2 regions of the Streptomyces sp. NBC_01077 genome follow, and region 1 is predicted to be linked to the other one. Evidence: predicted binding sites of a transcription regulator. Region 1 holds the regulator's gene; the other holds the start of a gene.
The links. Region 1 encodes HspR, which represses chaperone genes until heat shock. Its sites were predicted from a motif close to TTGAGNNNNNNNNNCTCAA; they were not measured.

Region 1 (6,347 bases):
CAGCCGCCGCAACGGCTATGGCGCTAAGTGCACGAACCATCCTGGTCATGGCCGATCTCCACCTCTTTTGATCACTACCTCCCCCCCGCGAGTAAGACGATGGCTCACTCCCGACCCTTTCCACCAGCCAAGCCGGGCATCATGTTCCTGTAATTCATGACCCTGAGGGGGGTGCAAATGAGGCGAGAATGCGACGAGTCCGGTCATAAGCACAGTCACGGTGAACTATGCGACGTGGGCAAGGAGCTCTATGCGAGTGCGCTCCGCACCGGCCGCATAGCCCGCGCCGACGCCGAAGCGGCCCCCTGCCTGAGGGAACTCTCCCTCCTGCACCCGGACCCGGACGACAGCCAGTGCCTGCGTCCCGTGCCGCCCTCGATCGCCCTCAACCAGCTCGTGCACCCCATCGAGCAGGAGATACAGGTTCGCCGGCAGCACGCGTTGGCCCTCGCGGACGCTTTCGAGCCGTTCATGGCGATCCACACGCAGGATCCTTCCGGCGCCCAGGCGATCACGGTCCTCGAAGGCCTCAGCGTCATCAACGCCGCCCTGGACCGCGCCATCAACGAGTGCACCGAGGAACTCCTCACCATCCAGCCCGGCAGCGGCCGCCGCCCCGAGACCCTCGAAGCCGCCCTGCGCCGCATGGAGCCGCTGCTCGACCGCGGTGTCCGGATGCGGACGCTCTACCAGCACACGGCACGGCACCATCCCGCCACCCTCGCCTACGTCGAACGGGTCGCACCCTACGGGCTGGAACTGCGCACCCTCGAAGAGATCGTCGACCGGCTGATCATCGTCGACCGCAAGGTCGCCTTCGTGCCCGCGCGCAGCGACCGCCAGGTCGCCCTCGAACTCCGCCACGAGGGACTCGTCCAGTATCTCGTCGGCGTCTTCGACCAGTTCTGGCTGCACGGCGTGCCGTGGGAGGACGAGATCCCCTACAGCCCCTCCGTGGACGGCATAGGCGGCGTCCAGCGTTCCATCGCCAAACTCCTCGTCGAGGGCCATGTCGACGAGGCCATCGCCCGCCGTCTCGGCATGAACGTGCGCACCTGCCGCGCCCACATCGCCAAACTCGCCGCCGCCCTCGGCAGCGGCAGCCGGGCCCAACTCGGCTACCTGATCGCCCAGTCGGGCATCCTCGAGGGAGACAACTGACCACCGTGTACGTCCAGATCGACCTCGACGGGCCCGCCGGGACCCTCCGGGTCTCCGGGCACGAGCTGCCCACCGTGGAGCTCGTACGGGCCCCCGGGACCCGCCCCGACGCCCACACCCCGATAGGGACCCGCAAGCCCGCGCTGCTCGCGCTGACGGTCGACGGAGAACCCGCCGCCGTCACGCCGGCCCGCGCGCGCCTCCTGCGCCGCTCCTACCGGGTGGACGTCCGCGTGGACGGCATCCGCTACCGCCTCGTCCCCTCCTCGCACGCGGACAGCCGGCTCACCCGCGACGGGCGGCGGCTCGGCACCCTGGAGTCCTCGGGGGACGGCAGGGTCGACGCCGACTGGGACCCGGCCGCCGCCCCCACCCCGCTCGACCAGGCCGTCGGCACCGCGCTCGCCGCCGCGTTCGGCACGGGCGCCGCGCCGTGGTGGGAGACCCTCGGCGACATCGTGGCCGAACTCATCCCGTGACCCGGGTACGGCGAAGCCCCCTCCACACGGGGTGAAGGGGGCCACGTCCGTTCAGGTACTGCTCGCCGCGCGTTCGAGAACCACTCGCGGCGTTCGGGGACTGATCCCCGCGCGTTCGGGGACTACTCGCCGCGCTTGGGACGCCAGACCACCAGGGCGCTCGCCTGCTGCACGTCCTGGTACGGCACCAGATCGCGCCGGTACGAGGCGTGCACCTGGGCCTCGCGCTGCCGCATCGCCGCCGCCGCGCCGTCGACGGCCGCCGACAGCTCCGCGATCCGGCTCTGCAACGCCGCGACCTGGTTCTCCAGTTCGATGATCCGCTTGATCCCGGCCAGGTTGATGCCCTCGTCCTGCGACAGCTGCTGCACCTGACGGAGCAGCTCGATGTCGCGGGCCGAGTAGCGCCGGCCGCGGCCGGCCGTACGGTCCGGGGAGACCAGACCGAGACGGTCGTACTGCCGCAGGGTCTGCGGGTGCAGACCCGAGAGCTGGGCCGCCACCGAGATGACGTACACCGGCGACTCGTCGGTCAGTTCGTACGGATTGCGTCGGCGCCCGTCCACCGGGTCACGCTCCCTTCGCGGCCTGGAACAGCTCCGCCCGCGGGTCCTCGGAGGCGGTCGCCTCGCGGTAGGTCTCCAGGGCGTCACGTGCCTTGTCGTCCAGCTCCTTCGGCACCGCGACCTCGACCGTCACGAGCAGGTCGCCGCGCGTGCCGTCCTTGCGGACCGCGCCCTTGCCCCGGGCGCGCATGGTCCGGCCGTTCGGAGTGCCCGCGGGCAGCTTGAGGGTGACCGCGGGGCCGCCGAGGGTCGGCACCTTGATCTCGCCGCCGAGCGCCGCCTCCGTGAAGGAGACCGGCACGGTGACGGTGAGGTTGTCGTCCTTGCGGCCGAAGACCGGGTGGGTGTCGACGTGCACCACGACGTACAGATCGCCGTTCTGCCCGCCGCGCTCGCCCGGCGCTCCCTTGCCCCGAAGACGGATCTTCTGGTTGTCGCTCACACCCGCCGGGATGCGGACCTGCATGGTGCGCGAGGACTTGGCGCGGCCGCTGCCCTTGCAGACCTCGCAGGGGTTCTCGGCGATGAGGCCGCGGCCCTTGCAGTCCACGCACGGGTCGGTGAGCGAGAAGCCGCCGCCGCTGCCGCGCGAGACCTGCCCGGTGCCGACGCAGGTCGGGCACACCCGGGGGGTGCCGTTCTTGTCGCCGGTGCCCGAACACGCCGTGCACGGCTGCTGGCTGGACATCCGCAGCGGTACGGTCGCGCCCTCGATGGCCTCGGTGAAGCTGAGCGTCACCTCGGACTCGATGTCCTGACCGCGCCGCGGCTGGGTACGGGTGCCCGCACCGGCGCCGCGGTTGAACAGGCCGCCGAACACGTCCCCGATGCCGCCACCGCCGCCGCCGAAGCCGCCGGCCCCGCCCTGGGCGCCGCCTCCGAAGAGGTCGCCCAGGTCGAAGTTGAACGAGCCGCCGCCCCCGGGACCGCCGGCCCTGAAGCCGCCGTTCCCGAAGAGGGCGCGGGCCTCGTCGTACTCCTTGCGCTTCTTGGCGTCGCCGAGGATGTCGTTCGCCTCGGAGATCTCCTTGAAGCGCTCCTCGGCCTTGGCGTCGTTCTTGTTGGCGTCCGGGTGGTTCTCGCGGGCGAGCTTCCGGTACGCCTTCTTGATCTCGGCCTCGGTGGCGTCCTTGGGGACGCCGAGAACCTTGTAGTAGTCCTTCTCGACGAAGTCCTTCGTGCTCATCGACGTCCCTCCTTCCGGACTGCTCCGGGGTCTGTCACCGGTCCGGGGCGTGTCACCGCTCCGGGGTGGGTCGCGCTACCCCTCTTCGGGGGCACCGCTCTCCTCGTCAGTGGACGACTTCGCGTCGTCCTTGGCCGCTGCCGCGCCCGGCTGGGGCTCGGCCACGGCCACGCGGGCGGGCCGGATGGTCCGCTCGCCGATCCGGTACCCAGGCTGCAGGATCGCCACGCACGTCGTCTCGGTGACGTCCGGCGCATACGAGTGCATCAGGGCCTCGTGGATCGTCGGGTCGAAGGGCTCGCCCTCCTTGCCGAACTGCTGCAGACCCATCTTGGCGACGACGGTCTCCAGCGATTCGGCCACCGACTTGAACCCGCCCACCAGCTCGCCGTGGTCCCGGGCCCGGCCGACGTCGTCGAGCACGGGAAGCAGATCGGTCACGAGGCTCGCGACGGCGATCTCCTTGACGGTGACCCGGTCCCGCTCCACGCGGCGGCGGTAGTTCTGGTACTCGGCCTGGAGCCGCTGGAGGTCCGCGGTGCGCTCTTCGAGCGCCTTACGGGTCTGGTCCAGCTGCGCCAGCAGGGCTACGTCCGTAGCGTCCCCGGCCGGGGCCGCCCCCTCCGCCTTGTCGGCGGAAGCGGCGGCCTCGGTCTCCTCGGGCGTGCCGTCGGCGGGGACGTCGGGCTTCTCCTCGAAGCCCGGGGTCTCCTCCGACATCAGGCAGCGCCGCCCTTCGGCTTGTCCTCGTCGACGATCTCGGCGTCGACGACGTCGTCGTCGGCCTGGGTCTGCTGGCCGGCACCGGCGTCGCCGCCCGCGGCCTGCGCGCCCTGGGCGTCGGCGTACAGCGCCTGGCCGAGCTTCTGGGAGACGGCCGCGACCTTCTCGGTGGCGGTGCGGATCTCCGCGGTGTCCTCGCCCTTGAGCTTCTCCTTCAGCTCGACGAGCGCGGCCTCGACCTCGGCCTTGACGTCACCGGGGACCTTGTCCTCGTTGTCCTTGAGGAACTTCTCCGTCTGGTAGACGAGCTGCTCGCCCTGGTTGCGGGACTCGGCGGCCTCGCGGCGACGGTGGTCCTCGTCCGCGTACTGCTCGGCCTCCTGGCGCATCCGGTCGACCTCGTCCTTCGGCAGCGAGGAGCCACCGGTGACGGTCATCTTCTGCTCCTTGCCCGTGCCGAGGTCCTTCGCGGTCACGTGCATGATGCCGTTGGCGTCGATGTCGAAGGCGACCTCGATCTGCGGGACACCACGCGGGGCCGGCGGCAGACCGGTCAGCTCGAACATGCCGAGCTTCTTGTTGTACGCCGCGATCTCGCGCTCGCCCTGGTAGACCTGGATCTGCACGGACGGCTGGTTGTCCTCGGCCGTCGTGAAGATCTCGGACCGCTTGGTCGGGATCGTGGTGTTGCGCTCGATGAGCTTGGTCATGATCCCTCCCTTGGTCTCGATGCCGAGGGACAGCGGGGTCACGTCGAGGAGCAGGACGTCCTTGACCTCACCCTTGAGGACACCGGCCTGGAGCGCGGCGCCGATGGCGACGACCTCGTCCGGGTTGACGCCCTTGTTGGCGTCCTGACCGCCGGTCAGCTCCTTGACGAGCTCGGCGACGGCCGGCATACGGGTCGAACCACCGACGAGAACGACGTGGTCGATCTCGGAGAGGTTGATGCCCGCGTCCTTGATGACGTTGTGGAACGGCACCTTGCAGCGGTCGAGCAGGTCCGAGGTCAGCTGCTGGAACTGGGCTCGCGTGAGCTTCTCGTCCAGGTGCAGCGGGCCCTCGGCGGAGGCCGTGATGTACGGCAGGTTGATGGAGGTCTCGGTCGAGGACGAGAGCTCGATCTTCGCCTTCTCCGCGGCCTCGCGGAGACGCTGGAGAGCCATCTTGTCCTTGGCCAGGTCCACGCCGTGACCGTTCTGGAACTGCGTCACCAGGTAGTCGACGACGCGCTGGTCCCAGTCGTCACCACCGAGGTGGTTGTCACCGTTGGTGGCCTTCACCTCGACGACGCCGTCGCCGATCTCCAGGAGGGACACGTCGAAGGTGCCGCCACCGAGGTCGAAGACGAGGATCGTCTGGTCGTCCTTGTCGAGGCCGTACGCCAGGGCGGCCGCGGTCGGCTCGTTGACGATGCGCAGGACGTTGAGGCCCGCGATCTCACCGGCCTCCTTGGTGGCCTGACGCTCGGAGTCGTTGAAGTACGCCGGAACGGTGATGACCGCGTCAACGACCTTCTCGCCCAGGTACGCCTCGGCGTCGCGCTTCAGCTTCTGCAGGATGAAGGCGCTCATCTGCTGCGGGTTGAAGTTCTTGCCGTCGATCTCGATCTTCCAGTCGGTGCCCATGTGGCGCTTGACCGACCGGATGGTCCTGTCGACGTTGGTGACGGCCTGACGCTTGGCCACCTCGCCGACGAGCACCTCGCCGTTCTTCGCGAAGGCGACGACGGACGGCGTGGTCCTGGCGCCCTCGGCGTTGGTGATGACGGTGGGCTCGCCGCCTTCCAGAACGCTGACGACGGAGTTAGTCGTGCCCAGGTCGATGCCGACCGCACGTGCCATTTCAATTCCTCCAGCTGACGTACTTGAGTGGATCTGACTCAAGGATGCATGACGGTCCTCGATGAGTCAACAGACCTGAGCGGGGGCGACTCAACTCTTCGCCGTTTATCTCGCTCATACGGAGCCTGGCGCGCGTCGATCCCGGACCGGACGGGGTGCCGCATGAGAAGGTCCGGTTGCCCCTTGCCGGGCAAAGCAGGCATATCCCACGAATATCCCATGATTCTCACTCGGTCCCTCGGAAGGGTGTGGGGAATGACGGCCAAGCGCACGTTCGACGTCGTGGGCGGGCTCGCCCTCCTGGTCGTGCTGTCCCCCCTGCTCGCCGCCGTCGCCCTCTCGGTCGTCCTCGGCTCGGCCACCCCCGGCCGGGGCGTGCTGCGCCGCC
Region 2 (6,347 bases), 1.7 Mb from region 1:
TGGCAGTACACCTCCTCCGGCCCGACGGTCGGCGACCACAACCACTTCAACGGCGACCTCTCACGGGTGCAGGCACTCGCGAACGGCTGACGTCACGGCCGCGATCGGCTGACGTCGCCGCTGGTGAACGGCCGACGTCGCCGCTCGTGAACGACTGAAGCCCCGACAGCACGTGGCGGCCCCCGGGTGTGCGGCACCCCGGGGGCCGCTGCGGCTTTTCCGGTCCACCCCCTTGCCTATTGGTATGGACCAATGCGAGGCTCTACGGCGATCGCCCGGGATTCAACTTCCGTGTGCTCAGCGCGCGTTGCTCGTTCCGTCCTCCCCCACGCACGAGAGAGAGCCCCCGCATGCCGTCCTCCCGCCGTACCGCCGCCGGCGTCGCCGCCCTGTCCGCCGCAGCAGCCCTCGTCACCCTCACCCCCACCACCGCCAGCGCCCACGGTGCCGTCTTCAACCCCGTGAGCCGGGTGGCCGCCTGCTACGCCGAGGGCCCCGAGACCCCCAAGTCGCAGGTCTGCAAGGACCTCGTCGCCGACTCCGGCACCCAGCCGCTCTACGACTGGAACGAGGTCAACATCGCCAACGCCGCCGGACAGCACCAGGCCCTCATCCCGGACGGCAAGCTCTGCTCGGCCAACCGCGAGAAGTACCGGGCGCTCGACTGGGCGCGCACCGACTGGCCCGCGACGGCGGTCGCCGCGGGCAACTTCGACTTCAAGGTCCGGGTGACCGCCGCCCACTCCGGCACCATGACCGTCTACATCACCAAGCCGGGCTTCGACCCCACACAGCCCCTGAAGTGGTCGGACCTGGACGCGACCCCCGTCGCCGTCTACAACACCACCCGCACGGCCACCGACGGCTACTACAACTTCACGGGCAACCTCCCCGCCCGCACCGGCCGCCACATCGTCTACAAGGTGTGGCAGCGCAACGACAGCCCCGAGGCCTTCTACAGCTGCTCGGACGTCACCTTCGGCGGTACGGCCGCACAGGCTGCCACGGCGAAGGCGCAGGCGCAGGCTCCGACCGAGGCGAAGATCGCGGCGGGCGCGTCCCAGTCCACCGTGAGCCACGCGGGCCACGGCGGCGACGAGCAGGCCCCGGCACTCTCCGCCGAGACCGCCGAGACCCCCGCCTCGCCGCTCCCCCTGGCCCTCGCCGGCGCGGGCGCCCTCGCCACCTTCGCCGCGGGCAGCCTGCTCCTGGGCCGCCGTCGGAACTCGTCCGCCTCCTAGGAAGCTCCTGGACAGCTCCTGGACAGCTCCTAGGAGCCGGACGTCCCGAGCGGGAAGAGGGCGGTGAGCCGGGGTATCGCCACCCCCTCCGGACGAGACCCCCGGGGCTCGTCGCCCTCTTCCCACTCCCCCTCGAAGTCCCCGGAGAGTTCGTCCCCGAGCTCCTCGGCGAGTTCGTCGACGGACTCCGCGAACTCCTCGCCCTCGTCGTCCTCCTGGCCGGTCAGCTCGTCGTACGCGTCCTGGGCGACGAAGTCGAGCTCATCCCACTCGGGCCACTCGTCGTCGTCCCACTCGTCCCGGTGCCGGCCCACGAGGGCCCGTATCCCCGGCACGTCGGCCAGCGCGTCCGGGTCGGCGACGACCGACTCGTACACCTTGCGCCCCTGACCCACCAGCCAGAGCGTGAAGGAGTGGAATCCGTCGGTGGTGCAGTCACCGCTCTCGATCCGGTTCGCCGCCCGCCACACCGCGCGCGTGCCCGCGACGTCGCACGCGTCCTCAAGGCGCACCTGGAACTCCACACTCTCGGCGGTGGGGCGCCGGAGCAGCTCCGTGCGCAGCCACTCCAGCCGCTCGTCCCGGTCACCGGGGCGGCGGCTCAACTCGTCGATGAGAGCCCAGAAGGCGTCTTCGTTCATGCGTACGAGCATGACACCCCCGGCTGACATCCGGGTCACGAATTACCTGCGAGTATGCGCGCCCGCGGGGTATGACGGAGCGGGGCGCCCCGTCGAGGACACCCCGCTCCGTCAAGGGGGAGTTACGCCGCCACCCCCACCGGCACCGCCGCCGGGGCCAGGGCGATCTCCAGGACCTGACGGACGTCCGTCACCGGGTGGACCTCCAGCTTCTCCAGGATCTCGGCCGGGACGTCGTCCAGGTCGGCCTCGTTCCGCTTGGGGATCACGACCGTCGTGATGCCGGCCCGGTGCGCGGCGAGGAGCTTCTGCTTCACGCCGCCGATCGGGAGGACCCGGCCGGTGAGGGAGACCTCGCCGGTCATGGCCACGTCCGTACGGACCAGACGCCCGCTCAGCAGGGAGGCGAGTGCGGTCGTCATGGTGACGCCCGCGCTCGGGCCGTCCTTGGGGACCGCGCCCGCCGGGAAGTGGATGTGCACGCCCCGGTCCTTGAGGCCGGTGACGGGCAGTTCCAGTTCCGCGCCGTGCGAGCGGAGGAAGGAGAGCGCGATCTGCGCCGACTCCTTCATCACGTCGCCCAGCTGGCCGGTGAGGGTCAGCCCGGCGGCGCCGGTCTCCGGGTCGGCCAGGGACGCCTCCACGAAGAGGACGTCACCGCCCGCGCCGGTCACGGCGAGCCCGGTGGCGACACCGGGCACGGCGGTACGGCGCTCCGCCGGGTCCTGGGCCGACTCCGGCACGTGGTGCGGCCGGCCGATGAGGTCACGCAGGTCGTCCGGGCCGACCGTGAACGGCAGTTCCCGGTCGCCCAGTTCGTGCTGGGCCGCGACCTTGCGGAGCAGCCTGGAGATGGCCCGCTCCAGGGTGCGTACGCCCGCCTCGCGGGTGTACTCGCCGGCCAGCCTGCGCAGGCTCGCGTCCTCCAGGACGACCTCGCCGGGCTCCAGGCCCGCGCGCTCCAGCTGACGGGGCAGCAGGTGGTCGCGGGCGATGACGACCTTCTCGTCCTCCGTGTAGCCGTCGAGCCTGACCAGCTCCATGCGGTCGAGCAGCGCCTCGGGGATGGCTTCGAGGACGTTGGCCGTGGCCAGGAAGACGACGTCGGAGAGGTCGAGTTCGACCTCCAGGTAGTGGTCGCGGAAGGTGTGGTTCTGCGCCGGGTCGAGGACTTCGAGGAGGGCCGCAGCGGGGTCGCCGCGGAAGTCGGAGCCGACCTTGTCGATCTCGTCGAGCAGGACCACCGGGTTCATGGACCCGGCCTCCTTGATGGCCCGCACGATCCGGCCGGGCAGGGCGCCGACGTAGGTCCTGCGGTGACCGCGGATCTCCGCCTCGTCCCGTACGCCGCCGAGGGCGACGCGGACGAACTCGCGTCCCATCGCGTGCGCGACGGACTCGCCGAGCGAGGTCTTGCCGACGCCGGGCGGGCCGACGAGGGCGAGTACGGCTCCGCCGCGGCGGCCGCCGACCACGCCGAGGCCGCGCTCGGAGCGCCGCTTGCGCACCGCCAGGTACTCGGTGATCCGTTCCTTCACGTCGCCCAGGCCCGCGTGCTCGGCGTCGAGGACGGCGCGGGCGCCGCGGATGTCGTACCGGTCCTCCGTCCGCTCGTTCCACGGGAGTTCGAGGACGGTGTCCAGCCAGGTGCGGATCCAGGAACCCTCGGGGGACTGGTCGCTGGACCGCTCCAGCTTCTCGACCTCCTTGAGGGCGGCCTCGCGGACCTTCTCGGGCAGGTCGGCGGCCTCCACGCGGGCGCGGTAGTCGTCGGACTCGTCGCCCTCGGCCTCGCCGTTGAGGTCACGGAGCTCCTTGCGGACGGCTTCGAGCTGGCGGCGGAGCAGGAATTCGCGCTGCTGCTTGTCGACGCCCTCCTGGACGTCCTTGGCGATGGTCTCGGCGACGTCCTGCTCGGCGAGGTGCTCGCGGAGCTGGACGGTGGCGAGCTTGAGGCGGGCGACCGGGTCGGCGGTCTCCAGGAGCGCGACCTTCTGCTCGACGGTGAGGAAGGGCGAGTATCCGGAGTTGTCGGCGAGGGCGCCGACGCCGTCGATCTGCTGGACGCGGTCGACGACCTGCCAGGCACCGCGCTTCTTGAGCCAGCTGGTGGCCAGCGCCTTGTACTCCTTGATCAGGTCGGTGACCTGACCGGGCAGCGGTTCGGGCAGGGTCTCCTCGACGGTGCTGCCCTCGACCCACAGGGCCGCGCCGGGCCCGGTCGTACCGGCGCCGATGCGCACGCGGCCGAGGCCGCGGATCAGGGCGCCGGGGTCGCCGTCGGACAGCCGTCCGACCTGCTCGACGGTGCCCAGGACGCCGGTCCCGGCGTAGGTCCCGTCGACGCGGGGCACGAGCAGCACCCGCGGCTTGCCCGCACCGGGCCTCGCGGCGGCCTGGGCGGCCTCGACGGCGGCACGTACGTCGTTGTCCGACAGGTCGAGCGGCACCACCATTCCGGGCAGCACGACCTCGTCGTCGAGCGGCAGCACAGGCAGAGTGAGCGGCACGGACGGCTTGGAGTCAGAAGCCATGATCTCCCCTTCGGCAGTCAAGTTGAGCTATGTCGACTCAATGCATGTGAGCCCGAGGATGTTCCCGGACGCCTGTTCGCTCTGAGCGATCATCGTCGCCGTAGGCTGGGCCCGTGCGGACGGACAAAAGGCTCGCGACGGGCAGGAGGCTGTGGTGACCGGAACGACGGTGGCGGAGGTCATGGCCGAGCTGGCCGGCCTGGAGGACCCGAAGACGCGCGCGGCGAACGAGAAGCGCGGTGACGACCACGGGGTGAACCTCGGCAAGCTGCGTGCGGTCGCGAAGCGGCTCAAGACGCAGCAGGACCTCGCGCGCGACCTGTGGGCGACGGACGACACCGCGGCGAGGCTCCTGGCGCTCCTGATCTGCCGCCCGAAGGCCTTCGGGCGCGACGAGCTGGACACCATGCTGCGCGAGGCGCGCGCCCCCAAGGTGCACGACTGGCTCGTGAACTACGTGGTGAAGAAGAGCCCGCACGCGGAGGAACTGCGCCTCGCCTGGTCCGGGGACCCGGATCCGGTCGTCGCGAGCGCGGGCTGGGCGCTGACCGCCGAGCGGGTGGTGAAGAAGCCCGAGGGCATCGACCTGGAGGGCCTGCTCGATGTCGTCGAGGCGGAGATGAAGGACGCCCCGGACCGTCTGCAGTGGGCGATGAACACCTGCCTGGCGCAGGTCGGGATCGAGCACCCCGAGCACCGCGCCCGGGCCGTCGACATCGGCGAGCGCCTGGAAGTACTCAAGGACTACCCGACTCCCCCGAACTGCACGTCCCCGTTCGCGCCCGCCTGGATCGCCGAAATGGTGCGCCGCCGGCAAGACGCCTAGGGAGGGTCCGGACGATGCGCCGCCGGCAGGACGCCTAGGGAGGTCCGGACGATGCGCCGCCGGCAGGACGCCTAGGGGCCGTCTCCGGCCCTGATCCGCCGGACACCCCCAAGCCGAACGGTCCGCCGTCGGCGGGACGCGTGAACGAAACCTGGCCTTCCGGCTGCGCGTGGTGCCCGTCACCCGGCATGCTCGGTCCATGGTGCGAGGCGTACGGGGAACGTGGTGCGGGACCCTGCTTCTGGTCGGGGTCCTGGTCGGCGGTACGAGCGGCTGCGGGCCCGAGAGCCCGCCCGCGCCCGGCGGACCGCCTTCGGGGGTGAGCGGACCGGCCGTGCCGGGTGCCACAACGACGACAACGTCGACCGCGACCACGCCGGTCCGGGGCACCCCTCCCCCGTCGGCGGCGAGCGGGACCGCCACACCGAGCGCCGGCACGAGCCCGGGAACCCCGTCGGCGGACCCCCAGCCCGGTGAGGTCCTCGTCGAGGTGGTCGTCAGCGGCGGCTTCGCCGGTGTCCGCAACCAGCTCGTCGTCCACTACGACGGCACCTGGACCAGCCGCTCCGGCACCAAGCCGCCCCGCACCGGGCGGCAGACCCCCGCCGAGGCCGCCGAACTCCGCGCGGCCCTGGAGGACCCCGCGTACGCCCGGGTCCCGGCCCGCCCGACCGGCAGCCCGATCGCCGACGGCTTCCAGTACCTCGTCACGTACCGTCATCACCTGGTCGTCGCGGGAGACGGCGAGCGCCCGCCCGCGCTCCAGCGGGTCTTCGCCGCCCTCCCGGAGGGCGGCCCGCCCACGAACCCCTGAGCCGCGCACCGGAACGGAGAACCGAACCGGGGCACGCGCGCGATAGAGAAGGCGTGAGACTGTTGCGCCCCAGTGGGGGAGGCCCCTCCGGGGGCGACGAGGACGACGACGCGGCGCTGCTGCGCGCGGTCGCCCGGGGAGACTCCGAGGCCCTCGCCGTGCTGTACGACCGGCACGCCGGCTGGCTGCACGCGCGCCTCGCCCGGCGCTGCCCGGACGAGGAGACCGTACGGGAGGTCCTCCAGGACACCTTCGTCACGGTCTGGCGCTCGGCCGGCGGCCACCGGGGCC

Region 2: lon (endopeptidase La) is a predicted target of HspR. The motif match lies at 4,439-4,457, and genes of this name have one in related genera.

What each region holds. Positions count from the first base shown of each region.
Region 1 is NZ_CP108669.1:4,745,172-4,751,518, forward strand. Features, by position in the region: gene OG462_RS21210 (hypothetical protein) at 1-49, opposite strand, end outside; gene OG462_RS21215 (helix-turn-helix transcriptional regulator) at 157-1,161, shown strand; gene OG462_RS21220 (hypothetical protein) at 1,167-1,640, shown strand; gene OG462_RS21225 (heat shock protein transcriptional repressor HspR) at 1,763-2,206, opposite strand; gene dnaJ (molecular chaperone DnaJ) at 2,211-3,392, opposite strand; gene grpE (nucleotide exchange factor GrpE) at 3,468-4,112, opposite strand; gene dnaK (molecular chaperone DnaK) at 4,112-5,959, opposite strand; gene OG462_RS21245 (sugar transferase) at 6,215-6,347, shown strand, end outside.
Region 2 is NZ_CP108669.1:6,412,920-6,419,266, reverse strand. Features, by position in the region: gene OG462_RS29275 (lysozyme) at 1-90, shown strand, start outside; gene OG462_RS29270 (lytic polysaccharide monooxygenase) at 351-1,241, shown strand; gene OG462_RS29265 (DUF4240 domain-containing protein) at 1,271-1,882, opposite strand; gene lon (endopeptidase La) at 2,005-4,416, opposite strand; gene OG462_RS29255 (DNA alkylation repair protein) at 4,598-5,242, shown strand; gene OG462_RS29250 (hypothetical protein) at 5,442-6,056, shown strand; gene OG462_RS29245 (RNA polymerase sigma factor) at 6,110-6,347, shown strand, end outside.